DNA from 3 places in the Streptomyces sp. NPDC058051 genome. Region 3 is predicted to be linked to each of the others. Evidence: riboswitches for the same ligand, from Rfam matches in the RefSeq annotation. Region 3 holds a riboswitch; each other region holds the start of a gene.

Region 1 (10,169 bases), on a different contig from region 3:
GACTCCCGCGTCCAGACCGCCATCACCATGGGGCAGGTTGCGGAACCGTACATTCCGCTGCGTGCCGTACGTCACCTGGAGAAGGGCCGCGTCGTCATCTTCGGCGCCGGTATGGGAATGCCGTACTTCTCCACCGACACCACCGCTGCCCAGCGCGCCCTGGAGATCGACGCCCAGGGTCTGCTGATGGGCAAGAACGGGGTGGACGGGGTCTACGACTCCGACCCGAAGACCAACCCCGACGCGGTGAAGTTCGACGCCCTTGAGTACAGCGAGGTGCTCGCCCGCGATCTCAAGGTCGCCGACGCCACCGCCATCACACTCTGCCGTGACAACCAGTTGCCGATCCTCGTCTTCGAACTGACGGCCACGGGCAATATCGCCCGCGCGGTCAAGGGTGAGAAGATCGGCACGCTCGTGAGTGACCAGGGCACCCGGGTCTGAGAAAAACCGGGGGATCCTCCCAGGACGTCACGGGAGGGTTCTGGGCCTGCGGGGAACACCCCTGACAGGTCCCGAACGGATGGACAACGGCCTGCCGGTCGGACACCGTGCAGGTGAGGACGCGACGCAGGACCCGCCGGGCCCGAGCACGCCGGGCCCGCTCAAGACACGCAGGAGCACGTGGTGATCGAAGAAACCCTCCTCGAGGCCGAGGAGAAGATGGAGAAGGCCGTCGTCGTCGCGAAAGAGGACTTCGCCGCGATCCGTACCGGCCGTGCGCACCCGGCGATGTTCAACAAGATCGTCGCCGACTACTACGGTGCGTTGACCCCGATCAACCAGCTCGCCTCGTTCTCGGTGCCCGAGCCGCGCATGGCCGTCGTGACGCCGTTCGACAAGACCGCGCTGCGCAACATCGAGCAGGCCATCCGTGACTCGGACCTCGGCGTCAACCCGAGCAACGACGGCAATATCATCCGGGTGACCTTCCCGGAGCTGACCGAGGAGCGTCGCCGCGACTACATCAAGGTCGCGAAGGCGAAGGCCGAGGACTCCAAGATCTCCATCCGGGCCGTGCGCCGCAAGGCCAAGGAGACGCTGGACAAGCTCGTCAAGGACAAGGAGTCCGGCGAGGACGAGGTGCGTCGCGCCGAGAAGGAGCTCGACGACACCACCGCGAAGTACGTCGCACAGGTCGACGAGCTGCTCAAGCACAAGGAAGCCGAGCTGCTCGAAGTCTGATGAACGACTCTTCCTGGGGCGCCCCGCAGGGAGCCGGCCGCTGGGGTGCGCCCGAGATACAGGCGGCTCCGGCGGGTCCTGCATACGATGTGCATGACGCCCAGCAGACTCGGCCCATGCCCATCGTGCCGGACGTTCCCGACGCAGGTAGAGACGCTGACGACCGTGATGACCGGGGCCGGGGGGCCGCACGCCTGAGCGGCGGCCCCCTGTTCCGTGACGAGATGCCGCAGGAGCCCATGTCCACCGCGCCGCCGCCCCCGCAGAAGAAACGTGCGGGCCGTGACCTGCGATCCGCAATAGGGGTCGGTGTGGGGCTCGGCGCCGTCATCGTCGCCTCGCTCTTCATCGTGAAGGCCGTCTTCGTCGGCGTGATCGCCGTCGCCGTTGTCGTGGGGCTGTGGGAGCTCACCTCCCGGCTGGAGGAGCGCAAGGGCATCAAGGCGCCGCTCATCCCGCTGGCGGTCGGCGGCGCGGCGATGGTGGTGGCGGGCTACGCCCGAGGCGCCGAGGGTGCCTGGGTGGCGATGGCGCTGACCGCCCTCGCGGTGCTCGTCTGGCGCATGACCGAGCCTCCGGAGGGCTACCTCAAGGACGTCACGGCGGGCGTGTTCGCCGCGTTCTACGTGCCCTTCCTGGCTACGTTCGTCGCGATGCTCCTGACAGCGGACGACGGGCCGCAGCGAGTGCTCACCTTCCTGCTGCTGACCGTGGTCAGTGACACGGGCGCGTACGCCGTCGGCTGGCGCTTCGGCAAGCACAAGCTGGCACCGCGCATCAGTCCTGGAAAGACCCGCGAGGGCCTGTTCGGTGCCGTCGCCTTCGCGATGGTCGCCGGTGCGCTGTGCATGCAGTTCCTGATCGACGGCGGTTCCTGGTGGCAGGGCCTGCTGCTGGGGCTCGCGGTCGCGGCCAGTGCCACGCTCGGTGATCTGGGCGAGTCGATGATCAAACGAGACCTCGGGATCAAGGACATGGGCACGCTGCTGCCGGGGCACGGCGGCATCATGGACCGGCTGGACTCGCTGCTGCCGACCGCCCCGGTGGTCTGGCTGCTGCTGGAGCTGTTCGTGGGCGCCGGCTGACCCCTGGGACGGCATACCGTCCTGACCTGGGCTTTTGCGAATGAGGGTCCGTTGTCCACAGGACGACGGGCCCTCATCGTTCTGTCTGCGACACTGTCTGTCTGTGACACTGGATGAACCATCAGGAAGCGGGAGTTCGGCGCGGCCGGCTCCGTGCCAGGATCTCGGAATGAATGAACTGAAGATTCATCCTCGCGCCGATGATCACATGCCGGGCTGCACCGAGGCTCTCGCCACCGTTCACGCGGCAGATCGCTACCCGGTGGATTGGCCTGCCGATCCCGAAGGATGGCTGACTCCCCGAAGCATGCTCGCCGCTTGGGTGGCTGTAGACGGTTCGGAGGTCCTGGGCCATATGGTCCTGGCCCGTCCGGGGGCGGCGCTTGCGACCGCTGTCGGGCTGCCCGCCCAGCGTCTGATATCTGTCGCGCGGCTCTTCGTCAGCGCCCGTGCTCGCCGACGAGGGGTAGCGGCCAAGCTGCTGGACAAGGCGGTCGAAGAAGCGGTGGTCCACGGACTGAGGCCCGTTCTGGAAGTCGAGGCCGGTGCGACCGCGGCCATCAAGCTCTACGAGCGTGCCCGCTGGCGTCATGCCGGCAGTTTCGCGGCCGACTGGACCACGGCCGACGGCCGCGTCGCGCAGATGCGCTCGTATGTCGGCCCCTCCGAACAAGGTGAATTTGCCTGACGCGGCAGTAGGTGGGTGGTCGCGCAGTCCGGGCCGACCGTGCCAGCCGTGCTCGTGCGCCGGGCCGTCTGTGGGCCGTCGGGGCCGCCGACGACAACCCAGGACGACCGACAACGACCGCGACGGCCCGGCCCTGGCGGTCGCTGAGCCGGGCGACGCCCGGCGGACCTCGGCGGGTCTGCGACACTGGATGAACCATGCCTAAGCCCGGAGAACTCACTTTCGTCGCGCCCCGCGGAGCCAAGAAGCCCCCGCGGCACCTCGCCGACCTCACGCCCGCCGAGCGCAAGGAGGCCGTCGCCGCGATCGGCGAGAAGCCGTTCCGCGCGCAGCAGCTCTCGCAGCACTACTTCTCGCGCTACGCACACGACCCGGCCGAGTGGACGAACATCCCGGCCGGCTCGCGGGACAATCTCGCCGAGGCGCTGTTCCCCGACCTGATGTCGGTGGTCCGCCACATCAGCTGCGACGACGACACCACCCGCAAGACGCTGTGGAAACTGCATGACGGGACGCTCGTCGAGTCCGTCCTGATGCGCTACCCGGAGCGGGTGACGATGTGTATCTCGTCACAGGCGGGATGCGGGATGAACTGCCCGTTCTGTGCCACGGGACAGGCCGGTCTCGACCGCAATCTGTCGACCGCGGAGATCGTTCACCAGATCGTGGACGGCATGCGCGCGCTGCGTGACGGAGAGGTTCCCGGAGGCCCCGCACGGCTTTCCAACATCGTCTTCATGGGCATGGGCGAGCCGCTCGCCAACTACAACCGTGTGGTCGGCGCGATCCGTCGGCTGACGGACCCGGAGCCGGACGGACTGGGGCTCTCGCAGCGCGGTATCACCGTCTCCACCGTGGGCCTGGTGCCCGCGATGCTCCGCTTCGCCGACGAGGGCTTCAAGTGCCGCCTCGCCGTTTCCCTGCACGCCCCGGACGACGAGCTGCGCGACACCCTCGTCCCCGTGAACACGCGCTGGAAGGTGCGTGAGGTGCTGGACGCCGCGTGGGAGTACGCGGAGAAGTCCGGCCGCCGCATCTCCATCGAGTACGCGTTGATCCGGGACATCAACGACCAGGCATGGCGTGGTGACCGGCTCGGCCGACTCCTCAAGGGCAAGCGGGTGCACGTCAACCTGATCCCGCTGAACCCGACGCCCGGCTCCAAGTGGACCGCGTCGCGGCCCGAGGACGAGAAGGCGTTCGTCGAGGCGATCGCGGCACACGGGGTGCCGGTGACCGTGCGGGACACGCGGGGCCAGGAGATCGACGGAGCCTGCGGGCAGTTGGCGGCAGCCGAGCGCTGAGGCCGAGGAGGCCCGTGTAGCCTGGGCCTGCAATCAACTTCATATCCTGCAATCAACTTCATATTCCGACAGGGGAGCGCCACAGCGCTGAGAGTGCGGCACCGTGAACAGGTAGGCCGCAGACCCTCTGAACCTCGCCCGGGTCATTCCGGGTAGGAAGTTCGGTCATCAACTCATGCTGTTGCGCCCTGCCCGCTTTTCGCGCGGGCAGGGCCGCGTCTCTTCCTGGCCAAAACCCAGGAGGAATCCACAATGAGCACCACACGCAGAACCATGCAGCTCGCGGCGTCGGCCGTCGCCGCGGCGCTCGGTGTCACGGCACTGGCCGGATGCGGAAGTTCCGACTCGTCGGACTCCGCTTCCGGCGGCACCAAGGGCTCCGGCACGCAGAGCTCCGGCTCCAAGACGGTGACGCTCGTCAGCCATGACTCCTTCAACGCCTCCGAGGACGTGCTCAAGGAGTTCACGCGCGAGACCGGCTACACCGTCAAGGTGCTGAAGAGCGGCGACGCCGGTGTCGCGCTCAACCAGGAGATCCTGACCAAGGGCTCCCCGCGCGGCGACGTGTTCTTCGGCGTCGACAACACCCTGCTCTCCCGCGCCCTCGACAGCGGTCTCTTCACTCCGTACGAGGCGAAGGGCATCGACCAGGTGGCGGCCGACACCCAACTGGACGCCGCGGAGCACCGGGTCACCCCGATCGACACCGGCGACATCTGTGTCAACTACGACAAGAAGTACTTCGCCGACAAGAAGCTCGCGCCGCCGCAGTCCTTCGACGACCTGGCGAAGCCCGCGTACAAGAACCTCCTCGTCACCGAGAACGCCGCGACCTCCTCGCCCGGCCTCGGCTTCCTCCTCGGAACCGTCGCCACCTATGGCGAGAAGGGTTACCAGGACTACTGGAAGAAGCTGAAGAGCAACGGCGTCAAGGTCGTCGACGGCTGGGAGCAGGCGTACAACGAGGAGTTCTCCGGTTCCGCCGGCGGCAGGAAGGCCAAGGCAGACCGGCCGCTCGTCGTCTCGTACGCCTCCAGCCCGCCCGTCGAGGTGCTCTACGCGAAGCCGCAGCCGACCGAGGCCCCGACCGGGGTCGCCACCGGGACCTGCTTCCGGCAGATCGAGTTCGCGGGCCTGCTGGACGGTGCGAAGAACGAGGCGGGCGGCAAGGCCCTGCTGGACTTCCTGATCAGCAAGAAGTTCCAGGAGGACATGCCGCTCAACATGTTCGTGAACCCGGTCGTCGAGAGCGCGAAGCTGCCGGAACTCTTCACGAAGTTCGGCGCGACGGTGGACAGGCCGACGACCGTCGCCCCCGACAGGATCGCCAAGAACCGTGAGCAGTGGGTCCAGTCGTGGTCCTCGCTGGTCGTGAAGTAGGGACGTCTCCCGAACGCGGAACGGACGCGGGCGGGACGGACGAGAACGGGACGGACGAGAAGGGGACGGACGAGAACGGGACGGACGAGAACGGGACGGACAAGAACGGGACGGACGAGAACGGGACGCGCGAGCAGGGGACGAGCGCGCCCGGTGGGGGGGCGCGCGGGCGGATGCCGCTCGGCCGCTCCGGGCACGCGAACCGCGCGAACGCATGGCGCGGGAGTGCGGTCCGGCTCGGGCTGATGGCCGTGCCCGGCGCGTTCTTCGCGCTGTTCTTCGCCTACCCCGTCGCCGCGATCGTCGGCCGCGGCCTGAAGACGGACGGCGTCTGGCAGTTCGGCCGGATCGGCGAGGTGCTGACCCGGCCGGACATCCGTGACGTCCTCTGGTTCACCACCTGGCAGGCGCTCGCCTCGACCGCGCTGACGCTGGTGATCGCACTGCCCGGTGCCTATGTCTTCGCCCGCCTCGACTTCCCCGGCAAGCAACTGCTGCGCGCTGTCGTCACCGTGCCCTTCGTCCTGCCGACCGTCGTCGTCGGCACCGCCTTCCTCGCGTTGCTGGGACGCGGCGGGTTCCTCGACCAACTCTGGGGCGTACGCCTCGACACCACCGTGTGGGCGATTCTCCTCGCCCATGTCTTCTTCAACTACGCCGTGGTCGTGCGCACCGTGGGCGGGCTGTGGTCCCAGCTCGACCCACGCCAGGAGGAGGCGGCCCGCGTGCTGGGCGCCGGACGGTTCGCCGCCTGGCGGCGCGTCACCCTGCCGGCACTCGCGCCCGCCGTGGCCGCCGCCGCGCTGATGGTCTTCCTCTTCACCTTCACCTCCTTCGGCGTCGTACAGATCCTCGGCGGCCCGGGATTCTCCACGCTGGAGGTGGAGATCTACCGGCAGACCGCCCAGTTGCTCGCCCTGCCGACGGCCGCCGTGCTGACGCTGGTGCAGTTCGCCGCGGTGGGTGCGGTCCTCGCCGTGCACGCGTGGACCGTCCGGCGCAGAGAGACCGCGCTGAAGCTGGTCGACCCGGCACAGACCGCGCGCAGGCCGCGCGGTGCCGGGCAGTGGGCCCTGCTCTGCGCGGTGCTCCTGACCGTGCTCGTGCTGATCCTGCTGCCGCTCGGGGTGCTGGTCGAGCGCTCGTTGGACACGCCCGGCGGCCACGGCCTCGACTTCTACCGCGCCCTGGGATCCGCCGACGCGGGCGGCGGCACGTTCCTGGTCGCACCGCTCGAAGCGATCGGGAACTCGTTGCAGTACGCGCTGGTCGCGACCGTCATCGCGCTGATCGTCGGCGGGCTCGCCGCCACGGCGCTGACCCGTCGCGCGGGACGGCTCGTGCGAGGATTCGACGCCTTGCTGATGCTTCCGCTCGGGGTGTCCGCGGTCACCGTCGGCTTCGGCTTTCTGATCACCCTGGACAAGCCACCGCTGGATCTGCGGACTTCCTGGATTCTGGTGCCGCTCGCCCAGGCGCTGGTCGGGGTGCCCTTCGTCGTACGGACCATGCTGCCGGTCCTGCGGGCCGTGGACGGCCGGCTGAGGGAGGCGGCCGCGGTGCTCGGGGCGTCACCTCTGCGTGCCTGGCGGGAGGTCGATCTGCCGTTGGTGCGGCGGGCCTTGCTGGTGGCGGCCGGTTTCGCGTTCGCCGTGTCGCTCGGTGAGTTCGGCGCGACGGTGTTCATCGCGCGCCCCGACCGGCCGACGCTGCCGGTCGCGGTGGCCCGGCTGCTGGGGCGGGCCGGGGAGCTCAACTACGGCCAGGCGATGGCCCTCAGCACCATTCTGATGGTGGTCTGCGCGGTGTCGCTGCTCCTGCTCGAACGTATCCGCACGGACCGATCCGGGGAGTTCTAGAGATGCTGACACTGGAATCGGCCACGGTCCGCTTCGGTGCGCGGGCGGCGCTGGACGGGGTGGATCTGGAGGTCGCCGAGCACGAGATCGTGTGCGTGCTCGGGCCGAGCGGCAGCGGCAAGTCGACCCTGCTGCGGGTGGTCGCCGGCCTGCGCCCACCGGACGGCGGACGGGTGCTGCTGGACGGCGCGGACCAGGCCGGGGTACCGGTGCACCGGCGCGGTCTCGGCCTGATGTTCCAGGACCACCAGCTCTTCCCGCACCGGGACGTCGGCGCCAACGTCGCCTTCGGACTGCGGATGCGCGGGGTGCCGCGCCATGATCAAAAGCGCAGGGTCGGCGAACTCCTCGACCTGGTGGGGCTGCCCGGAGCCGAGCGGCGGGCCGTCGCCGCGCTCTCCGGCGGTGAGCAGCAGCGTGTCGCTCTCGCGCGGGCCCTCGCGCCGAGCCCGAAGCTGCTGATGCTGGACGAACCGCTCGGACAGCTCGACCGCAGCCTGCGCGAACGGCTCGTCGTCGAACTGCGCACGCTCTTCGGCCGGCTGGGTACGACGGTGCTCGCCGTCACCCATGACCAGGGCGAGGCCTTCGCCCTCGCCGACCGGGTCGTGGTGATGCGCGAAGGCCGGATCGCCCAGGTGGGCACCCCGCTGGAGGTCTGGCAGCGGCCCGCCTCCGCGTTCGTCGCCCGGTTCCTCGGCTTCGACAACGTGGTGGAGGCGACGGTGTCCGGCGCGGCCGCCGACACGGTGTGGGGCAGGGTGCCGGTGCCGGACGGCTCGCCGCAGGGAGCGTGCGATCTGCTGGTGCGCCCGGCCGGAGTGCGGATCGTCGCCCCGGACGAGGGGCTGCGCTGCACGGTCGGGACGCGTACCTTCCGGGGCGACCGCGTCGCCGTACGGCTGACCCCGGTGAGCGGACCGGTCCTGGAGGCGGAGTGCGCGCTGCGGGAGGCCCCGCAGGAGGGGGCGACGGTCGGGGCCGCCTTCGACGCGGCGGAGACCGTCGTCCTGCCCGCCGTCCTCTGACCCGTCCCGCGGGTGCGGAGAGGCACGAGGCTGCATTCACTGGACCGGACGAACCGCGTCCGACGGTCCCGCCCGCCGTTTCCCGGCGTCCGCGACCGCACGGGCTGCCGGGCCGGCCACGCGCGCCGGGGCGGTGCGGCGGTGTCCGTGCAAGCTGGAGGCGGACAGGCGGTCGATCCGGCACGGCCGCGCGACGGACGATCCGGAACGACTCCGAGAGGGACGGGAACCATGACCGAGTCAGCACGCGAGGGCATCGACATCACCCGCGTCCTCGATGCCCCGAGGGAACGGGTCTTCGAGGCGTGGACGACCCCCGAGCACTTCGCCGCCTGGTACGGCGGGGACGCCGACGTTCCGCTCGACCAGGTGTCGATGGACGTCAGGCCGGGCGGTGCCTGGAGCCTGGTCATCGTGGTGCCGGGCGTCGACATGCCCTTCCACGGGGTCTACCGCGAGGTCGTCGCCCCCGAGCGGCTGGTGTTCACGCTGAAGGACGCCACGGCGCCCGACGGCATCGAGGGCGAGACCGTCGCCGTCACCTTCACCGACCGCGGCCACCACACCACCGAAATGGCCTTCACACAGCGCGGCGGCAATCTCACGGCCGAGCAGTACGCGGCGGCCGAGGACGGCTGGGAAGCCTTCTTCGACGCGCTCGTGGCCCGGCTCGCGTCCCGGTGAACCGGCCCGTGTCCTTCTTCCACGCGCTCGTGGACGGGCTCGTGTCCCTCTGAACCGGCCGCGTTCGCCGGCCCGCCGCGGGAGCCGCAGCAGGTCGGCGTCGCGTCGTGCTACGCAGCCCCCGAGGCGCGCGGGCGCGACCGGTGAACGGTGTCCTCAGGTCCTCAGGCCGTCAGCGGCAGCGCGGCCAGCTCGGCGATCAGCCAGGTCAGCGGGGCGAAGACGACCAGCAGCGCGGCCCCGCGCAGGGCTGTCGCGGCCCACAGGGCCGAGGCCGGGGCACCCAGCCGCAGCAGTGCCTGCGTGGTGGGTGTGCGGTCCTGCTTCGCCTCCAACGCGGAGGTCAGCAGCGTCGCCGACGTACAACCGAGGACGAGTACGGCCCCCAGTGCGGTGAGCGGGCCGAGGGGGCGCGCCCCCGTGCCGTACAGCGCGTAGGCGGCGACCAGTGCGGAGAGGACCGCGCAGACCACACCGAGCGGCCCGCCGATCCGTCGGGCCTCGTCCATCAGCACGCGTCCGGCCAGCAGGCGCACGGCACCGGGGCGCATCGCCTGGAGCAGTCGCCCGCAGTGGTACGCCAGGCCGGGCCCGGCCATGGCCAGGCCGATCGCCGTCAGCGTCCACCCCGCCAGCACTCCGGCCGGGGTGGCGTCGAGCCTGCCGGGGAGCGGGAGCAGGCTGTGCCCGTCGCCCCGGCTCATGTACGCCTCCACGGCGAGGCCGGCCGCGGTCAGCGCCACGCCCCACGGCAGCCCGGTCGGGGGCGCCGCGGCGGGGGGCCGGCCGCCCGGCACGGCGCCCGGCTCGGTCTCGTCGTCCGGGACCGTTTCCGGGACGGTCCGGGCGCGCAGCGCCAGCGCGCTCGCCGTCGCCGCGGACACCGGGACCAGGGACAGCAGCACGAGTACGGCCGCGAGCGGCAGCGAGGCGTCCGCGTCGAGCAGCCCGGCCGC
Region 2 (10,169 bases), on a different contig from region 3:
GTCTTCTCCTTACGTCGCCGTAGTCGCACCGGCAGTTTGCCCTTTAAATCCGACTAATCACGGGAGGAAACAGGACACGCTTGTGAACGCGTTCACATTCACAAGCAATTATGACGCACACGCTTTCGGGACGTTCGAGCGGGGGGTGCCTCTTGGGATGTTCCGAGCAATCCCCCCGAAGCAGACACCCGGAACGTGAGGTCCCGGGCGCCTCTCGGGTACCCCTCAGGCGCCGAACACAAAGGCCCCGCACCTCGGTGAGCGAGGTACGGGGCCCTGGGCCCTCCGGTGTGCGCACGGGCGGCCCGCGGTGCTACAGCTCCTTGCGGTACGACTCCGTCACCTTCAGGAACAGGTCGTTCGCCTCGTCCTCCCCGATCGAGACCCGCACCCCCTCGCCCACGAACGGCCTGACCACCACACCAGCCCGCTCGCACACCGCGGCGAAGTCGGCGGTGCGCTCGCCGAGCCGCAGCCAGACGAAGTTCGCCTGGGACTCCGGCACGGTCCACCCCTGGTCCGCAAGCGCGCGCTGCACCCGGTCGCGCTCGCACACCAAGGAGCCCACCCGCCCCAGGAGTTCATCCTCGGCGCGCAGCGAAGCGACCGCCGCGTCCTGCGCGAGCTGGCTGACCCCGAAGGGCACCGCCGTCTTCCGCAGCGCGGCGGCCACCCGCTCGTGGGCCACCGCGAAACCGACCCGCAGACCGGCCAGACCGTACGCCTTGGAGAACGTCCGCAGCACCGCGACGTTCGGCCGGTCCCGGTAGATCTCGATGCCGTCCGGCACCTCGGCGTCGCGGATGAACTCCTTGTACGCCTCGTCGAGCACCACCAGGACATCACTGGGCACCCGGTCCAGGAACCGCTCCAGCTCGGCCCGGCGCACCACGGTGCCGGTCGGGTTGTTCGGGTTGCAGACGAAGATCAACCGCGTGCGGTCCGTGATCGCGTCCGCCATCGCGTCGAGGTCGTGCACGTCACCGTCGGTCAGCGGAACCTTCACCGACGTCGCACCGCTGACCTGCGTGATGATCGGGTACGCCTCGAAGGAGCGCCAGGCGTAGATGACCTCGTCGCCCGGCCCCGAGGTGGCCTGGAGAAGCTGCTGCGCCACACCGACCGAACCGGTTCCCGTGGCGAGATGCGAGACGGGCACACCGAAGCGGTCGGCCAGCTCGTTCATCAGACCGGTGCAGGCCATGTCCGGGTAGCGGTTGAAGCTCGCGGCCGCGGCCAGGGCGGACTCCATCACCCCGGGCAGCGGCGGATACGGGTTCTCGTTGGAGGACAGCTTGAACGCGACCGGTCCGTCGGCAGCGGCCGGCTTGCCCGGCACGTAGGCGGGGACGCCGTCCAGTTCGGCGCGCAGCTTGGGGCTCGTCTCGCTCACCGCAGGTCCTCCTCGACCGTCTGTACACATCAATACTGCTCACCTTATGAGGATTGGGCCATGCGGCGTATGGCCGGAGCGTCCAAATATCCGATGCGACCGGGAATGGGGGGAGCACATCTCCTTGCGACGCGCGCCGGTGGCTCACGCCGTGGCGCGCGTCCCTCGAAGAGGTGAGATGAGACCGCTTCGAAACATCGACCATTTAGTAGGCCCATCGAGTTCGATGCATGACACATTGCGATCATTCTCACCAACGTCCTTTATTTGCAAGGCATTTGACGCTCTATGATCATGCAGAAACGTGCCTGTCAACGCGTGCATATGCGACCAGGCCAACCTCCCGTCCGAGCCCTACTATCGGCTCGCCATGACAGCAGCAGGGAAGCACCAGGTGAGCCGGACGGAGACACCCCGGCGCGGCGGCCGGCAAGGACGAGCGGGAATCCGGGATGTGGCCGCCGCCGCCGGGGTCTCCATCACGACCGTCTCCGACGCGCTCAACGGCAAGGGCAGGCTCCCGGAAGCCACCCGCCGCCATGTCCGCGAGGTCGCAGAGCGCCTGGGCTATCGCCCTTCCGCCGCGGCCCGAACCCTCCGGACCGGCAAGTCCGGCCTCATCGGTCTGACCGTGACGACCTATGGGGACGAACCCTTCACCTTCACCGAATTCGCCTACTTCGCCGAGATGGCCAGAGCGGCCACCTCCGCCGCGCTCGCCCGCGGCTACGCCCTCGTCATCCTGCCCGCCACCTCACGCCACGACGTCTGGTCGAATGTCGCTCTCGACGGCACCGTCGTGATCGACCCCTCCGACCAGGACCCGGTCGTGACGGAACTCGCACGCCAAGGGCTGCCCATCGTCTCGGACGGACGGCCGGCCGGCACCCTCCCGGTCACGGCCTGGGTCGACAACGACCACCGGGCGGCCGTGCTCGACCTCCTCGACCATCTCGCCGCCGCCGGGGCCCGCCGCATCGGCCTGCTCACCGGCACCACCACCGACACGTACACCCGGCTCTCCACCACCGCGTACCTCCATTGGTGCGAGCGCGTGGGCCAGGACCCGGTGTACGAGTCCTACCCCGCCCACGACCCGTGCGCGGGCGCGGTCGCCGCCGACCGGCTGCTCGCCCGCCCCGACCGGCCCGACGCCGTCTACGGGCTCTTCGACCCCAACGGCACCGATCTGCTGGCGGCCGCCCGCCGCTACGGTCTGCGCGTGCCCGAGGACCTGCTGCTGGTCTGCTGCAGCGAGTCCACCGTGTACGCAACGACCGAGCCCCCCATCACCACGCTCTCGCTCAAGCCGCGGAGAATCGGCACGGCAGTCGTCCAGCTTCTGATCGACGCCATCGAAGGCGTCGAACACGACGGAACGGTGGAGCAGGTCATACCGACGGAGCTCATCGTCCGGACGTCCTCGCAACGCCGACCACCCCGCACCACGGTCAGCGCGCCGCGCTCCCCCGCCGGGGATTGATCAGGCGATTTCGGACGAATGGGTCGGTGAACCTGGCGTGCGCCCGGATTCACCACCCCTGGTGCGTCACACAGCACGATTCGCATTCCTATGATGGGCGCACGACACCGCGGACCGCCCGACCAGCAGGGCCCGTCAGGTGTACGGCGGCGCGACGGTGGTGGAGGGGTCGATGACACAGGGGGCCGGTCAGGAACCCGTGGTGCGGACTGCGACGTTGCGCGACTTCCGCGTACCGCCTTACGCCCAGACTCCGGTGCCGCCTTCACCACCGCACCCGGGCAACGCCGTTCCGGGAGACGAACCGCCGGAGGGGTACACACCCACCGCGCGCGATCTTCCCGTGATCAACCGCGGCGACACCGTCCAGGTGCGGGCCGTCCCCGACCCGCGGCCCGTCCCTGAAGCGGGACTCGGACCGCTGTACGTCGTCGGCGATGTCCACGGCTACCTGGACGAACTCCACGCCGCCCTCGCCGAACAGGGCCTCATCGACACGGAGGGCCGCTGGGCCGCGGGCCATGCCCGGCTGTGGTTCCTCGGCGACTTCACCGACCGGGGGCCCGACGGCATCGGCGTCATCGACCTCGTGATGCGCCTGTCCGCCGAGGCCGCGGCCGCCGGCGGCTACTGCAAGGCCCTGATGGGCAATCACGAACTGCTGCTCATCGGCGCCAAGAGGTTCGGCGACACCCCGGTGAACTCGGGCGCGGGCACCGCCACCTTCCAGGCCGCCTGGCTCCTCAACGGCGGCCAGAAGAACGACATGGAGCGTCTTCAGGACGTCCATCTGCAATGGATGTCCCGGCTCGACGCGATCGTCGAGGAGGACGGGCATCTACTGATGCACTCCGACACGACGGCATACCTCGACTACGGCGCCACCATCGAGGACGTCAACGACACCGTGCACGCCATTCTCACGCGCAACGACGCCGATGAGTGCTGGGACCTCTTCCGGAAGCTGACCAAGCGGTTCGCGTTCCGCGACGAGTCGGGGCCGCAGGCGGTCAGGGAGCTGATGTCGGCCTACGGCGGGCAGCGCATCGTCCATGGCCACAGCCCTATTCCGTATCTGCTCGGCGAGGTCGGCTCGGAGGACGGCGAGGACGGTTCCGGCCCCGTGGTCGACGGCCCGCACGTGTACGCGGACGGGCTCGCCATCGCCATGGACGGCGGGGTGACCATGGCCGGAAAGCTACTGGTCGTCCAACTGCCCCTGCATGACTGACATTCTTCTGGGAAGACGCATCGACGACCTGACCACGCCGACCGCTGGGCCTATTTCCGGAAACCCCCTGTCACCTCGTGCCGTGGGCGCTCTACCATCGGCGTATCAGTAGCAGGCTCTCCTCCGTTTCCGCCCAACTGCCCGCACCCGGCGGTCACTCAGGCCCTACGGAGCATCGGGGGATGCACATGAACAGCGCTCCGCACCTGCTGGCCGAGGACCGCCCCGAGTACGAGCGGATCCTCGACGACGCACTACGCCACGCCCATGAGCGACCGGATCTGGCCGCACTCGGCGAGCGGCTCAACGCCGTGCAGTTGCGCACCATGGCACTGGACGCGACGAAGATGATCACCGAGACGGCCGCCACCGAGTACCAGCACTATGTGAAGGCCCGGGAAGAACTGCGCGCACCGGCCGAAGGAGAGGGCCAGGACGCGGGCTCCGATTCCGGCACGGACGCGAGGAACCAGTCGGGAGCCGGCACGGGAGCCGTCATCGCGGTTCTGGCACCCGTGCTGGCCGGAACCGCCGCGTTCATATTCCTGCTTGCCGGATATCTGCTGAGGCTGCTCAATCCGCCGCCGTCCTTCGCCTCCACCATGGTCTCCGCGGGCTGGTTCTTCGCGGTGGTCATGGCCGCCGCCATCCTGGTCGCTGCCATCGGCCTGCTCATCACGGCACTGCGCAACGGATCGGCGACGGACTCCGCCGAGGACGCCGCGAGGGAGTTGCCGGAGGATGTGGCGCGTGCGAGAGAGGCATGGCGCCACGCACTGCTGGAGCGCGGCATCCTGCCGTTCCTGCGGGACGCGCTCGCCGACCCCGACGCCGGCCGCGCGTCGCGCACACCGCATCGTTCGGCGAACCGCATCCCGAAGATCGGGTACAGCCGGCCGGACTTCTCCAGCCCGGACGACGGCCCTGCGGCGGGCCCCCGCCCGACCTTCACGAGCCCGGACTTCACCAGCCCCGACTTCGGCGGCCCCGAACACGAACCGGATTGATCCGGGAGGCCCGGCTTCCCGGACCGACGACGGGACGTCGTCCGGGAAGCCGGGCCTCCCGGACGACGTCCCGTCACACGGGTGCCGCTTCAGTCCGCGATGGGCAGATAGACCCGATTACCGGCGGCCGCGAACTCCTTCGACTTCTCCTCCATGCCTGCGTCGATCTCCGCCTGGGAACCGCCGTGTTCACGACGGATGTCCTGGGAAATCTTCATCGAGCAGAACTTCGGTCCGCACATCGAGCAGAAGTGTGCCGTCTTCGCCGGCTCGGCCGGCAGCGTCTCGTCATGGAACTCCCGGGCCGTAACCGGGTCGAGCGCGAGATTGAACTGGTCCTCCCAGCGGAACTCGAACCGGGCGTCGGAGAGCGCGTCGTCCCAGTCCTGCGCCCCCGGGTGCCCCTTGGCGAGGTCCGCCGCATGGGCGGCGATCTTGTACGTGATGACACCGGTCTTCACATCGTCCCTGTTGGGCAGGCCGAGGTGCTCCTTCGGCGTGACGTAACAGAGCATCGCCGTGCCCCACCAGGCGATCATCGCCGCGCCGATGCCCGAGGTGATGTGGTCGTACGCCGGCGCGATGTCGGTGGTCAGCGGGCCGAGCGTGTAGAAGGGCGCCTCCTCGCAGATCTCCTGCTGGAGGTCGATGTTCTCCTTGATCTTGTGCATGGGGACGTGGCCCGGGCCTTCGATCATGGTCTGGACACCGAACCGCTTGGCCACCGCGTTCAGTTCGCCGAGCGTGCGCAACTCGGCGAACTGCGCCTCGTCGTTGGCGTCGGCGATCGAGCCGGGGCGCAACCCGTCGCCCAGCGAGTACGTCACGTCGTAGGCGGCGAGGATCTCGCAGAGCTCCTCGAAGCGCTCGTACAGGAAGGACTCCTTGTGGTGTGCGAGGCACCACGCGGCCATGATCGAGCCGCCGCGGGAGACGATGCCGGTCTTGCGACGGGCGGTCAGGGGCACATACGGCAGGCGTACGCCGGCGTGCACCGTCATGTAGTCGACACCTTGCTCGGCCTGCTCGACGACGGTGTCCTTGTAGATCTCCCAAGTCAGTTCCTCGGCTCTGCCGTCGACCTTTTCGAGCGCCTGGTAGAGCGGAACGGTGCCGATCGGCACGGGGGAGTTGCGCAGAACCCACTCACGGGTGGTGTGAATGTTGCGGCCGGTGGAAAGGTCCATGACCGTGTCGGCGCCCCAGCGCGTCGCCCACGTCATCTTCTCCACCTCCTCCTCGATGGAGGACGTCACCGCGGAGTTGCCGATGTTGGCATTGACTTTCACCAGGAACCGCTTGCCGATGATCATGGGCTCGATCTCGGGGTGGTTGATGTTGGCAGGCAGCACGGCCCGGCCTGCGGCGATCTCCTCACGCACCACTTCGGGTCGCACATTCTCCCGGATCGCCGCGTACTCCATCTCCGGGGTGATCTCGCCCCGGCGGGCGTACGCGAGCTGGGTCACCGGTTGCCCGCCCCGGCTGCGGCGCGGCAGGCGCGGCCGGCCGGGGAAGACCGCGTCGAGGTTGCGCAGTCCGCCACGCGGCGAGGTGTGCCTGAGCCCGTCGTCCTCGGGGCGGACCGGGCGCCCCGGGTACTCCTCGGTGTCGCCGCGCGCGCTGATCCAGTGGTCCCGCAGAGGTGCGAGCCCGCGACGGACATCGGTCTCGATACCGGGATCCGTGTACGGCCCCGACGTGTCGTACAGCGTCACGTCCTTGCCATTGGTGAGGTGCACCTGCCGGACCGGCACCCGGAGGTCCGGGCGTGAGCCCTGGACGTATCCCTTGTGCCAGCCGATGGACTTCCCGGCCTCGTCGCTCTGGTTCGAGGCAGGCGTGCGTGCGTCCGATGTGGTCATGAGACCTACTCCCTACGCCGGCATTACCCGGTAACAGGTTCGGCGGTCGGCGCAGCCTCTCCCGTACAGACGTACGGATATCAGCGCCCTCTCAGCCCGGTGCTCCGAGCTCCCGCGGGTAAAAAAGGTTTCCTCCACGCTAGCGCCCTGTCCGGCGTCATGAACAGAGGCCCCTTCTCTTCTTGCGATGATCGGCCGGTGACGTCCCCCCAGATCGACCCCGAACCGCAGGGCCATCAGCACGGCCACTCGCACAGTCATGGCCCTGCCGCGCCCGTCTCCACACATCTGCGCAAGGTCATCGCGGCCGTGCTGATCCCGTTCACCACCGCGGTCGTCGTCGGCCTGCTGGTGCTCTGGCCCGGCGGCGCGCCCGCGCACGAGCGCACCGGCGTCGGCTTCGACCGGCAGACCCAGCAGGGAAAGGTGGTGAACATCGACAAGGTGGACTGCAAGGACGTGAACGCCTCCCAGACACCCACCAGCGGCGCGACGGCCCCGTCGCCGGGAAACGGCTCGCACCTGTGCGAGAAGGCCACCGTCGAAGTGACGACCGGTCACGACAAGGGCCGGACCTTCGTGGAGGTCGTCCAGCCCGACGCACCTCGCCAGTTGCGCAAGGGTCAGGGAGTGGTCGTGGCGTACGCACCCGACGCGCCCCACGACCTCCAGTACTCGGTGACGGATGTGAACCGGAAGTTCCCGATGGCGCTGCTGGCCGGGCTCTTCGCCCTGGTCGTGGTCGCGGTGGGCAGGATGCGCGGCGTGATGGCGCTGATCGCTCTCACCGTGTCGTTCGCCGTGCTGACCCTGTTCATCCTTCCGGCCATCCTCCAGGGATCGAATCCGCTGATCGTGGCGGTGGTGGGGGCCAGTGCGATCATGCTGATCGCGCTCTACATGTGCCACGGCCTGACCGCCCGCACCTCGGTCGCGGTGATCGGCACACTGATCTCGCTGCTACTGATCGGGCTGCTCGGATCGCTCTTCATCGGCTGGGCCGGCCTGACCGGCAACACCGACGACAGCACCGGCCTCATCCATGGCCTGTATCCGCAGATCGATATGAGCGGTCTCCTGCTGGCCAGTGTGATCATCGGTTCGCTCGGGGTGCTCGACGATGTGACGGTCACCCAGACGTCGGCGGTCTGGGAGTTGCACCAGGCGAACCCGACAATGGGTGCTCGGGGGCTGTACCGGGCAGGGATCAGAATCGGACGCGACCACATCGCCTCGGTCGTCAATACGCTGGTGCTCGCCTACGCGGGCGCCGCGCTGCCGTTGCTGCTCCTCTTCTCGATCGCCCAGAGCAGCGTGGGGGCGGTGGCCAACAGCGAGCTGGTGGCGGAGGAGATCGTACGAACGCTGGTCGGTTCGATCGGACTCGTCGCCTCGGTGCCGGTGACGACGGTGCTCGCCGCGCTGGTCGTCTCCGCGGACCGCACAGGGGTCGGCGCAGAAGCCGGAGCTTCGGCACCCGTACGGACCGGGAAGGGGCGTCGCCGCAGGACGAGAACGTGAACGCCTCCGCACGGAGAGCGATTCACTCATTCGGCAGATATCGCATTCGACCGGCGGGCCGGTCGATGACGCCGTGCTCTTCAGCCGGCGTTCTGTTCCTCGGCGAGGATCCGGCCCAGAGCCTCTTCCAGATTGCCCTCGAAGTCACCCAGCGTGCACTCCTGACCGAGCGGCACAAGCTTGTCCGTCCTGTCCAGAAAGGCCACAAGTGGCGCCGTGCCCGCCCTGAAGAGGGCGCGATCCGTGCCCACCTGGAGCCGGATGTGTACGTCGGAAAGCCCCTCGGGCTCCGTGGGCCCGATATGCACATCGCCGTCGCCACTGGGGCTGTTGAGGCCGTCGAGCAGCAGCTCACGACCGAATGCCCAGGTGACGGGGGCGTCGCCGGGCAGGTGGAAGGTCATCCGGATCGCATACGGATCGCTCACTTCGTACCGGAGCTCCACCGGGATCCGGAAAGAGAGCTCCTCGGAAACGAGGAAGCTCATCATGACCTCAGCTTGAACCGACTCGCGCATCGTTCAACCCCGCAGTAGATGAATCTGGCCAGGAATGATCCCCCATGGCCCTATTGACGCCATCGTGGTGCACGCGATAGCAGATCACAAGGAGTGATTTTTCAGATACTGATAGAGAACACGAACGAGCGCAAGAGGTTGGCCACTTCGCCACGTAGTTGTTCGACTGCGGGGAGCAACCGCTCTTCCTGCTCCAGGGGTATCGAAATCGCCACCGCGGCGGCGGTGAAGCCGGCCGTGATGGGGATGGCCGCACAGACCGTCCCCAAGGCGTACTCCTGCCGTTCGATGACGGGTTCCATACGTTCCAACGACCGCAGTCGCTCAAGGAACGCGGCGCGATCCCGTACCGAGTAGCGGGTCAGCGGTCGCACAGGGTGCCGGTTCAGATGGTCCTCGCGGGCATGCTCGTCGAGCTGGCTCAGCAGACACTGGCCGATCGCATGGGCGTGTCCGGTCTCCCGGAAGGACGCCCACTCGTTCACCGCCGGTGTGGCGGGATCGTCGGCGACCGCGATGAGTTCGATCTCACCCTCGCGGTAGACGGCGCAGTACACCGGTGCTCCGATGGTGTCCCGCCAGCGGCTCAGCGACTCCGTCATTCTGCTGCGCCGATTCCGCAGCAGGCGCTCTCCGACGAGGCGTTCGGCGGCGGACCCGAGGCGGAACACCCCGTTCTCCCGGCACAGATAGCCCTCATGGGTCAGGGTGCGCAGCAGGTGGTAGGCGGTGGGAAGAGGAAGACCCGCTTCCCTGGCCAGTTGTTTCGCGGGCGCCCCGTCTCGGTGGGCGCCCACGGCCTCCAGCAGCCTCAGCGCTCGCTGCACCGAACCGATCAGCGTCGGGACAGCAGTGCTCGATGCCGTGGTCAACGGTCACCCCCAGGCATGGTGACGGGCGGTCAGCCCGCCTGTGGGGGCCGCCCCCACAGACCGCCGCATGACTGGGGTCCGGAGGCCGAACGCCGTACAAACCACTGGTCACGGTGGTGACGGACAGTTAATTCCCAGGTGGCGGCAGCGAATTGCCACCATATCGGCCACACCCGCACGGAGGGTCGTTTCGTCTTGCACTTAGCTCAGCTGGGCTAATCCGGTGGCCGGATTCCGATCGTCCTACCAGTCGCTGCGCGAGGAGGACGACATGAACTT
Region 3 (10,169 bases):
ACATGACGGCCGACCGCCGCGGTTTCTGGGAGGAGCGCGGCTATCACAACATCGGCGACCCGTGGCGCGAGCAGCGCTACTCCTACCAGGAGGAGCCCGGGGACGGCCCCGAGCTGTGACCCGACGGCCCGAGGCCGGGCCGCACACGTCCCCGGCGCGTGGTGGCCGGCCGAAGCGGCGGCAAGGCGCTCAGCCCCGGTGGCGCAGCCCCTTCAGCCGGGCCACATCCGCCGCGTGGCCTTCCTTGCCGCCCGGAGTCTCGATGATCAGCGGTACGCCGGCGGTCGCCGGATGGGAGAAGAGCTCCCGGAACGGCTCCTCCCCGATGTGACCGGCGCCGATGTTCTCGTGCCGGTCCTTGTGGGCTCCCACGACGTCCTTCGAGTCATTGGCGTGGATCAGTTTCAGCCGGCCTTCGCCCACCGTCCCGACCAGGAGATCCAGGGTCTGCCGCATGCCCTCAGGGCCCGTCAGATCGTGACCGGCCGCGTAGATGTGGCAGGTGTCGAGGCACACGCCGAGCCGGGGATGGGCGTCGAGCGCTTCGAAGTACGGGCCGAAGTCCCAGGTCCGCGAGCAGAGCGAGAAACCCTGCCCTGCGGTCGACTCCAGGAGCAGCCAGGGGTCGTCGTCGTGCGTCAGCTCGTCCAGGAGCGGCCGCATGTGCGTGCGGACCTGGGCGAGGGCCTGCGCGTGCGGCCGGCCGCCGGTCGCCGAGCCGGTGTGCACCACGACGCCCAGGGCGCCGATCTCGCGGGCCCGGCGCAGCGAGTGGCGCAGTGACTCCACGGACTTCTCGACGGTGGCCTCGGTGTGCGAACCGAAGTTGATCAGATACGGGGCGTGGACATAGACGGGTAGGGACTGGGCGTCGCACTCGGCGCGGAACTGCTCGTCCTGGGCCGGGTTGCCGACGGGTGTCGCCCAGCCGCGCGGGTTGGCGACGAAGACCTGGACGGCCTCCGCCCCCATCTCGCGCGCGTAGGGGAGGCCGACCTTGGCGAGGCCGCCGGCCACGGGAACATGGCCGCCGACGGGGTTGCGCATGTGGATCTAGAGTCCCTTGGTCTTGATGGTGATGGTGCTTCCTTCGGGGGCCTGCTCGCCGCCGTCGACGGACTGGCTCGCGACGGTGTCGCTGAAGGAGAGGAACGGCCGCTGGACCTTGACCTCGAAGCCCGCGTCCTCCAGCGCGCTCCTGGCCTCGTCGACATCCTTGCCGGTGACGTCAGGGACGTCGATCATCCGCGGTCCCTTGGAGACCGTGAGCGTGACGCTGTCGCCCTCGGCGGCCTCGGCGCCCTCGCCCGGCGACTGACGGGCGACGTCGCCCGCGTCCTCGGGGGCGTTGACCCGGTCGGGCAGCACCTTGGCCTTCAGCCCCTTCTCCGCCAGCGCGGCGGTGGCGTCGGCGACGGACAGTCCCGTGACATCGGGGATGTCGACCGGAGCGCCCTTGCTGACGACGAGGGCGATCGCGGAGTCCGGGTGGCGTTCGGTGCCCGAAACCGGATCCGTACGGATCACGTCGCCCCGTTCCGTCTCCTCGCTGAACTCCGTGGTGACCATGCCGGGTACCAGACCGGCCTTCTTCAGCGCGCGCCTGGCGTCCGCGAGCGAGAGGTCCTGGACATCGGGCACCTTCACGATCTCGGGGCCGCGCGAGATGACGAGCGTCACCGCGTCGTTCCCCCGGACACGGGCGCCGGACTTGGGGTCGCTGCTGATGACCTTGCCGCGCTCGACGGTGTCGCTGTAGTCGCGCGTGACGCCCTTGAGGCCCAGACCGGCGCCCGAGAGCCGGTCCCGGGCGGTCTTCTCGGTCTGGCCGAGCACGGACGGAACCCGGGTGAACTGCCCGGAGTTGATGTACCAGACGCCGGTACCGATCCCCAGCGCCAGGAGCACGGCGACGACCACGGCGACGACGGAGCGTCGCGGACCGCGGCGCCGCAGGCCGGGCCGAGCGGGCCGCGGCGGCACCGGAGGGGGCATCTCCAGCCGGCTGGTGTGATGGGCGACGCCCTGATCGGCCGGGAGCAGCCTCGGGATCACGCTCGTGCGGTCCTCGGCGGCGTCGTGCGCCTCGGCCAGGGCCTGCGGCGGTACGGCGTCCAGCTGGGCTTCGGTGAGGCCGGACCGGGCCTCACGGGCCTCGGCGAGCAGCGCCACCGCGTCGAACGGGCGGATCTCGGGGTTCCGGGCGGTGGCGCTCGCCACCAGGTCGTCGAGCGCGACCGGGAGCCCGGGGACGGCGGCCGACGGGGCCGGGACGTCCTCGTTGAGATGCTGGTAGATGACCTGGGCGGGTGTCTCGCCGGTGTGCGGCTTGGAGCCGGTCAGCATCTCGTACAGGACGACACCGCAGGCGTACACATCGGTGCGGGTGTCCGCCGTGCCGTCCTCTATCTGCTCGGGGGCGAGATAGGACACGGTGCCCAGGACCGATCCGGTGGTGCTGGTGACGGCGCCCACCGCCCGTACGAGACCGAAGTCGGCGACCTTCACCCGGCCGTCGTCCCCTATGAGGACGTTCTCCGGCTTCATGTCGCGGTGCACGAAGCCCGCCCGGTGCGCGGCGCCGAGGGCGGCGAGGACGGGTTCCAGGATGTCCAGCGCGGCCCTCGGCTGGAGGGCGCCACGGTCGCGCAGCACGTCGCGCAGGGTGCAGCCCGCGACGTACTCCATCGCGAGGTAGACGTACTGGCCCTGGGCGCCCTGGTCGAAGACCGCGACCACATTGGGGTGCGCCAGCCGGGCCACGGACTTGGCCTCGCGGATGAAGCGCTCGACGAACGAGGCGTCCGTGGCGAGTGCCGGATGCATCACCTTGAGGGCGAGCACCCGGTCGAGCCGGGTGTCCACGGCCCGGTAGACCGTGGCCATGCCGCCCACGGCGATGCGGGCATCGACGCGGTAGCGGCCGTCGAGCAGCTGCCCGACGAGAGGGTCCTGGAGGGTCGTATCCACGCAAGCGAGTCTACGAGCCGCCACGGACACGCCCCACGCGTCGGGGCGGACCCGGGGCAGTACTGCAGCGGAGCCGTGACAGGGACATGCGATCCACGGTGTCCGACCGGGTCCTGGCGGGCCGGTCCCGGTCGGTCAGAACGCCGGGCGCTCCGGGTCCAGCGCCGCGCGTCCCCCCACGGGCGACGATGCCTCGGCGAAGTGGCGGCGCGGGATCCGGCCCGCGCGGTACGCCAGGCGCCCGCCCTCCACCGCGTGACGCATCGCCGCGGCCATCAGCTCCGGCTCCTGGGCCCGGGTCACCGCGGACGCCAGCATCACCGCCGCGCACCCCAGCTCCATCGCGAGCGCCGCGTCCGAGGCCGTCCCGGCGCCCGCGTCGAGAATCACCGGCACCCGGGCCTGCTCGACGATCAGCCGGAAGTTGTGCGGATTGCGGATGCCGAGGCCGGAACCGATGGGGGAGCCGAGCGGCATCACCGCCGCGCACCCCACGTCCTGGAGCCTGCGGGCCAGCACCGGGTCGTCATTGGTGTACGGCAGCACGGTGAAGCCGTCGTCCACCAGGATCTCGGCGGCGTCCAGCAGCTCGATCGGGTCGGGGAGCAGAGTCCGCTCGTCGGCCACGACCTCCAGCTTGACCCAGTCGGTGCCGAGCGCCTCGCGCGCCAGCCGGGCGGTCAGCACGGCCTCGCCCGCGGTGAAGCAGCCCGCGGTGTTCGGCAGGACGCGAATGGAGAGCCGCTGGAGCACGGAGAGCACCGAGCCCTGCACGGTCGGATCGAGACGGCGCATCGCGACGGTGGTCAGCTCGGTGCCGGAGGCGGTCAGGGAACGCTCCAGGACGTCGAGGCTGGGAGCCCCGCCCGTCCCCATGATCAGCCGGGAGCAGAAGGCGGTGCCGCCGAGGGTGAAGAGGTCGTCGGACATGCTCAGCCTCCCTGGACCGCGGTCAGGACCTCGACGCGGTCACCGTCGCGGAGCGTGGCGGTGGGCCACTGGCCGCGCGGGACGACGGTCTCGTTGACGGCGGCCGCGACGCCGGAGGGCGCGGCGGTCAGCGTGGCGACCAGCGCCTCCAGGGTGGTGCCCGCGGCGAGCGGACGGACCGCCCCATTCACGGAAACGGAAACGGAAACGGACACGGAATCGGGGGCGGGCGCGGAGGCGGAGGCGGAGGCGGAGGCGGGCGCGGAATCGGAGGCGGGTACCGGCTCGAAGTCCGGCGTGGACGGGGAGGCGGGCACGGGCTCGGAGCGATGTGCGGGCGCGGTCATGCGGGCTGCTCCTGACGTACGGAGACGGCGGCGGACGGGAAACGGCGCGGCGTGAAGGGGAGGGCCGGCTCCGGCAGCTCGCCGCCGGCCAGGAGGTCCGCCATGACGTCACCGGTGACAGGGGTCAGCAGCACCCCGTTGCGGTGGTGGCCGGTGGCGAGGTGGAGACCGGGCAGGGCGGTGGGGCCGAGCAGCGGGGCGTTGTCGGGGGAGGTGGGGCGCAGACCGGCCCGCGTCTCGGCGAGGGGCAGTTCGGTGATGCCGGGAACCAGCTCGTGGGCGTCCCGCAGCAGTTCGTAGACGCCGCCCGCGGTGACGGTGGTGTCCCAGCCCATCTCCTCGCTGGTGGCGCCCACGACCAGTTCGCCGCTCTCGCGCGGTACGAGGTAGACATGACTGCCCCGGACGACGGCCCGGACGGTCCGGCTGAGGAAGGGCGCGTACGCGGTGGGCACGGTCAGCCGCAGCACCTGCCCCTTCACCGGCCGGACCGGCGGCACGACCTCGTCCGGAAGCCCCGGGAGCCGGCCGCTGAGGCTGCCCGCGGCGAGCACGACCTGGTCGGCGGCGAGCTGTGTACCGTCGGCGAGCACGGCTCCGGCGGCCCGGTCGCCCACCACCGTCAGCCGCTCCGCCCAGCCGCGGTGGAAGACCACCCCGGCCCGCTCGCAGGCGGTCAGCAGCGCGGCGGCCAGTCGGCGGGGATCGATCTGGTGGTCGCCGTCGACCCGCAGACCGCCGCGGACGCCCGGCGCGAGCATCGGCTCCAGCCGACGGCATTCGCGGCCGGTGAGCCACTCCGACTCCAGGCCCGAACGTCGCTGCAGGGCATGCAGCTCCCGCAGATGGGTGCGGTCGTCGGCGTCCAGCGCGACGGCCAGGGTGCCACAGGTCCGGAAGCCGGTCTTCTGCCCGCTCGCCTCTTCCAACTCGGCCACGAAGGCCGGATAGCGGGCGGCGGAGGCGACACTGAGAGCCAGCAGCATCTCTTCGCCGTAGTGGAGTTCGGTGACGGCGGCCAGCATGCCGGCCGCCACCAGGGCGGCGCCGCCGCCCGGTTCGGGATCGGCGACCGCGGTGCGCAGTCCGCGTTGCGCGGCCCGCCAGGCGGTCACCAGACCGATGATCCCGCCCCCGATGACGAGGACGTCGGATCCGTTTCCGTTCCGAGAGGAACGCATGGGTCCGTTCCGAGAAGAACGCATGGGCGTCCAGCCCCTCCCTTCGCCGGCATGACCCGGATCAGGTTCGTACGGTCGGAGGCCGCCCCAGCCTCCCTCTCAGCCCGGTGCGTCCGGGCTCCCGCGAGTGTCTTACCGTGGCCACCCTAAACCCCGCCCCGTCATGTCTTTCGCGGTCCTGCAACGGGACCGCCGGCCTCCGGGCCCGGCATGACGGTTGCCCCCTGTCGACGACATGACCCGGAGGTGGTGTCACCGGGCCCGGAAGGTGTCGGCACAGACGCTGATGAGAGGCACGGCCTGTTCCGGCAGGACCAGCGGTGGGAAGGGGAGTCGCAGGAGGACAGCGGGACGAGCACGGTGGGAGAGCCGCCGCTGTCCTGACGTTCCGTCACGTGCTTAAGGTGTACGGGTGAGCGAGCAGCAGCAGTCAGACCGGCCGGACCGGCGGGCAGGGCGCCGCGTCGTCATCGTCGGCGCGGGCATGGCGGGTGTGCAGACGGCGGTGGCTCTGCGGGAACAGGGTTTCACCGGCCCCGTCACCCTGATCGGCGCCGAGCCCCACCAGCCCTACGACCGGCCCCCGCTGTCCAAGGCCGTCCTGCTCGGCACGGCCGAAGGCTCCGCCTTCGACATCGACTTCGAGGCGCTGGACATCGATCTGCGTCTGGGCCGCGAGGTCACCGGTGTGCGGCCGGGCGCGCATGAGCTGGACACCCTGTCGGGGCCCGTCCCCTACGACGTCCTGGTGATCGCGACCGGCGCCGAACCGGTCGTCCTGCCCGGCACCGAGGGCGTCCCCGGCGTCCATCTGCTGCGCACCCTCGACGACGCGGCACGGCTGCGGCCCGTCCTCGACGAGCGGCACGGCGTCGTGGTCGTCGGCGCGGGCTGGATCGGTGCCGAGTTCGCCACCGCGGCCCGCGCCGCGGGCTGCGCGGTCACCGTCGTGGAGGCCGCCGACCGGCCCCTCGCCGGCGCGATGCCCGCGGAGGTCGCCGCCCCGATGACCGCCTGGTACGCGGAGAGCGGCGCCGAACTCCTCACCGGAGCCCGGGTCGCCCGCATCGAACCCGGCCGGGTGATCCTCGCGGACGGCCGCACGATTCCGGCCGGAGCGGTCGTCGTCGGCATCGGCGCGCGGCCCGCCACCGACTGGCTGGCCGGTTCCGGTATCGCGCTCGGCCCCGACGGATCGGTGACCGCCGACGAGGCGCTGCGCACCTCGTTCCCCGATGTGTACGCGGTCGGCGACTGCGCCTCCTTCCCCTCCGCCCGCTACGGCGAACGCCTTCTCGTCCACCACTGGGACAACGCCCTCCAGGGCCCGCGGACCGCCGCCGCCAACATCATCGGAGCGGGGTCCGAGGGTGGCCCCGAGCCCCGGACGTACGACCCCGTGCCGTACTTCTGGTCCGAACAGTTCGACCGGTTCGTCCAGTACGCGGGCCACCACGGGGGTGCCGACACCCTGCTGTGGCGCGGCGATCCGGCCGGCCCCTCCTGGACGGTGTGCTGGCTGCGCGAAGGCGTCCTGGTCGCGGTCCTCGCGGTCGGCCGACCGCGCGATCTGGCGCAGGGGCGCAAGCTCATCGAGGCCGGGGCGCGGCTCGACGGGGTGCGCGCGGCCGACCCTTCCGTACCGCTGAAGGCGGCGACCCTCTGACGGAGTACCCCCGTACGGTCGGCCCGGCTTCCGACTGTCGGTGCGGGATGGCACGCTTGTCCCTGTGACCGAGATTGACGCAAAGATCGATGCTCTCGTCCCTGCCTGGCTCCACCTTCCCGACATCGCGGAAATGCTCGATGTCGAGGTGACACGTGTGCGGCAGCTGGTCAAGGAGGGCCAGCTCATCGCCGTACGCCGTGGTGAGAACCGGACGCTTCAGGTGCCGGCCGCCTTCATCGCCGACGACAAGGTGGTCAAGGGCCTCTCCGGCACCCTGACGCTCCTGAGGGACGACGGCTACTCCGTCGAAGAGATGCTGGAATGGCTCTTCACCCCCGACCCGACCCTGCCGGGCACCCCTGCCCAGGCACTGAGCGAGAATCGCGGAACGGAGGTGAAGCGCCGAGCTCAGGCGCTCGCCGTCTGACCGCAGGCCGCGGTTGAGGTGCGGGCCGCCCTGCACGGGGCGGCCCGCACCCCCGCGTCCGTACCGAGAACCGCTCGCTCCCTGGGGGAACCGCGCCATGCCCACGACCCGCGCGCCGCTGTCCGATGCCCGGCTCTATCTGTGCACGGACGCCCGTAAGCGCCAAGGCGACCTCCCCGCGTTCCTCGACGCGGTTCTCGCCGCCGGGGTGGACATCGTCCAACTGCGCGACAAGGGCATGGAGGCGGCCGAGGAGCTCGAACACCTGGCGGTCTTCGCCGAAGCCTGCAGGCGGCACGGCAAGCTCCTCGCGGTGAACGACCGGGCCGATGTCGCCCACGCCATCGGCTCCGATGTCCTCCACCTCGGCCAGGGCGACCTGCCGGTCCCCGCCGCCCGCGCCGTCATCGGCGAGGACGTGGTGATCGGCCGCTCCACCCACGCCGAGTCCGAGGTCGACGCCGCCGTCGCCGAGCCGGGGGTGGACTACTTCTGCACAGGCCCCTGCTGGCCCACCCCGACGAAGCCCGGCAGACACGCCCCGGGCCTGGACCTCGTGCGGTACGCCGCCTCGCTCGGCCCGCGGCGCCCGTGGTTCGCCATCGGCGGCATCGACGCGGGCAATCTCGACGAGGTGCTCGACGCCGGGGCGCGACGGGTCGTGGTCGTACGGGCGATCACCGAGGCCGACGACCCCGGCGCCGCCACCGCCGAACTGGCCGGGAGAATACGGGCGCGCACAGGGACGTGATTCGGCCAGGCGTCCGAAGGATGGACAAGTAATCGGTCAATTCGGACAATTCTCGTTGGACTTGCCCTGTGTCCGTCGCACTCTGGTTAACCTGCCGGTATGGCCCTTGGCACACCTTCTACCAGGACAGATCACGCGCGCACGGTGCGTGACCTCCTTGCGACCGGCAAGACCTCGTATTCGTTCGAGTTCTGGGCGCCGAAGACCGAGAAGGGCGAGCGGAACCTCTGGAACGCGCTGCGCCGCGTCGAGGCGGTGGGGCCGAGCTTCGTCTCCGTGACCTATGGGGCCGGTGGTTCCACCCGCGCCGGGACGGTCAAGGCCACCCAGCAGATCGCCGCCGACTCCACCCTCACCCCCGTCGCGCACCTCACGGCGGTCAACCACTCCGTCGCCGAGCTCCGCAACATGATCGGGCAGTACGCCGACGCCGGAATCCGGAACATCCTCGCCGTGCGCGGAGACCCGCCCGGCGACCCGACGGGTGAGTGGGTCGAGCACCCGCAGGGTGTGCGCTACGCGGCCGATCTCGTCCGGCTCATCAAGGAATCCGGCGATTTCTGCGTCGGCGTGGCGGCGTTCCCCGAGATGCACCCGCGCTCGACCGACTGGGACACCGACATCCGGCATTTCGTGGACAAGTGCCGTGCCGGTGCCGACTATGCGATCACCCAGATGTTCTTCGATCCGGACGACTATCTGCGGTTGCGTGACCGTGTGGTCGCCGCAGGTTGCGAAACGCCGATCATTCCCGAGGTCATGCCGCTGACGAACGTCAAGCAATTGGACCGGTTCGCGCAGCTCAGCAACGCGTCTTTCCCTTCCGCGCTGAAAGAACGGATCCTCGCCGTCAAGGACGATCCCGCCGCTGTACGCTCCATTGGCATCGACTTCGCAACGCAGTTCTGCGCGAAGCTGCGATCCGAGGGTGTGCCCGGACTGCACTTCATCACGCTCAACAACTCGACGGCGACGCTCGAAATCTACGAAAATCTCGGACTGCACAAGCAGTCGTGACCGGCCGTACCCGCCACGATCCGGGGCGGTGGCCGTAGAAGGGGGCGGGCATGGGCTGGACAGTCCTCTACATCGCGTTCGGAATCGTCGCGCTGTGGCTGCTCGGCGAGGTGCTCCTGCAGTACAAGGCGCGGCTGCGCTGGCGTCTGCTCGCCTTCGCGGGCTTCGGCTGTGTGGTCGTCGGCGTACTGATGCCGTCCGTGTTCGTCATCGCCGTCGGCACGATCGCGTTCGCGACCGGTCAGACCTACGTCACGCTGTCCTTCCGGCGCGGCTTCTCGACCGGCTGGGCGATAGGGGGCAACCCCGGCGAGAGCCGCCGCCGCCGGGGTGGGGGAACACGCGGCACACGCGAACCCACGCTTGAGGTGTCGGACCTGGAGATGGAGTCCGGCGAGCAGGTACCGCCCCGGCCGGACACCACGCCACCGGTCGCCGCGGTCTACGCGCCGCAGCCGCTGCCGGACGACACCGGCCAGTACGGCATCTACAGCGATCACCCGCAGGCGCGGCAGGGGCAGAACCAGGACCGGCCGTCCGAGCAGCAGCCCCAGTACGCGTCGTACGAGCCCTACGCCGATCACACCGCCTATCCGTCTCCCGGCCAGGATCCGTACGTGGGGCAGGGCTCCTTCGGCGGTCAGGATCCGTACGCGGGGCAGGGCTCCTTCGGCGGTCAGGACCCCTTCGCCGGGGGGTACGACTACGGCACGGGCGAGCAGCAGTACGCCGCGTACTCCGACCCGTACATCGGGACCGGCACCACCGCGGGCCCCACGCAGTACGCCTCGTACGACAGCTACGGCAACGGATACGACAGCTACGGCGGCCAGCAGCAGTACACGGCCGATCCGTACGCCCAGCAGTACGCCCCCGA

Evidence for each region. Region 3 has a riboswitch for thiamine pyrophosphate ahead of thiO (glycine oxidase ThiO). Riboswitches for the same ligand answer to the same signal wherever they lie in the genome.
Region 1: another riboswitch for thiamine pyrophosphate. It lies ahead of ACFVUT_RS32440 (thiamine ABC transporter substrate binding subunit); the one in region 3 lies ahead of thiO (glycine oxidase ThiO).
Region 2: another riboswitch for thiamine pyrophosphate. It lies ahead of thiC (phosphomethylpyrimidine synthase ThiC); the one in region 3 lies ahead of thiO (glycine oxidase ThiO).

The regions. Positions count from the first base shown of each region.
Region 1 is NZ_JBHVRW010000030.1:34,632-44,800, reverse strand. Features, by position in the region: gene pyrH (UMP kinase) at 1-444, shown strand, start outside; gene frr (ribosome recycling factor) at 628-1,185, shown strand; gene ACFVUT_RS32455 (phosphatidate cytidylyltransferase) at 1,185-2,270, shown strand; gene ACFVUT_RS32450 (GNAT family N-acetyltransferase) at 2,440-2,958, shown strand; gene rlmN (23S rRNA (adenine(2503)-C(2))-methyltransferase RlmN) at 3,156-4,262, shown strand; TPP riboswitch at 4,323-4,439, shown strand; gene ACFVUT_RS32440 (thiamine ABC transporter substrate binding subunit) at 4,515-5,642, shown strand; gene ACFVUT_RS32435 (ABC transporter permease) at 5,888-7,501, shown strand; gene ACFVUT_RS32430 (ABC transporter ATP-binding protein) at 7,504-8,529, shown strand; gene ACFVUT_RS32425 (SRPBCC domain-containing protein) at 8,761-9,213, shown strand; gene ACFVUT_RS32420 (hypothetical protein) at 9,378-10,169, opposite strand, start outside.
Region 2 is NZ_JBHVRW010000015.1:40,976-51,144, forward strand. Features, by position in the region: gene hisC (histidinol-phosphate transaminase) at 314-1,393, opposite strand; gene ACFVUT_RS23090 (LacI family DNA-binding transcriptional regulator) at 1,764-2,876, shown strand; gene ACFVUT_RS23095 (metallophosphoesterase) at 3,049-4,107, shown strand; gene ACFVUT_RS23100 (hypothetical protein) at 4,290-5,114, shown strand; gene thiC (phosphomethylpyrimidine synthase ThiC) at 5,204-6,979, opposite strand; TPP riboswitch at 6,970-7,105, opposite strand; gene ACFVUT_RS23110 (YibE/F family protein) at 7,178-8,500, shown strand; gene ACFVUT_RS23115 (SsgA family sporulation/cell division regulator) at 8,581-9,018, opposite strand; gene ACFVUT_RS23120 (IclR family transcriptional regulator) at 9,120-9,890, opposite strand; gene ACFVUT_RS23125 (DUF5326 family protein) at 10,134-10,169, opposite strand, start outside.
Region 3 is NZ_JBHVRW010000004.1:372,933-383,101, reverse strand. Features, by position in the region: gene ACFVUT_RS09665 (sulfite oxidase-like oxidoreductase) at 1-119, shown strand, start outside; gene ACFVUT_RS09660 (deoxyribonuclease IV) at 190-1,047, opposite strand; gene pknB (Stk1 family PASTA domain-containing Ser/Thr kinase) at 1,054-2,970, opposite strand; gene ACFVUT_RS09650 (thiazole synthase) at 3,106-3,900, opposite strand; gene thiS (sulfur carrier protein ThiS) at 3,903-4,247, opposite strand; gene thiO (glycine oxidase ThiO) at 4,244-5,428, opposite strand; TPP riboswitch at 5,450-5,563, opposite strand; gene ACFVUT_RS09635 (NAD(P)/FAD-dependent oxidoreductase) at 5,841-7,094, shown strand; gene ACFVUT_RS09630 (Rv2175c family DNA-binding protein) at 7,159-7,524, shown strand; gene thiE (thiamine phosphate synthase) at 7,622-8,275, shown strand; gene metF (methylenetetrahydrofolate reductase [NAD(P)H]) at 8,375-9,292, shown strand; gene ACFVUT_RS09615 (hypothetical protein) at 9,343-10,169, shown strand, end outside.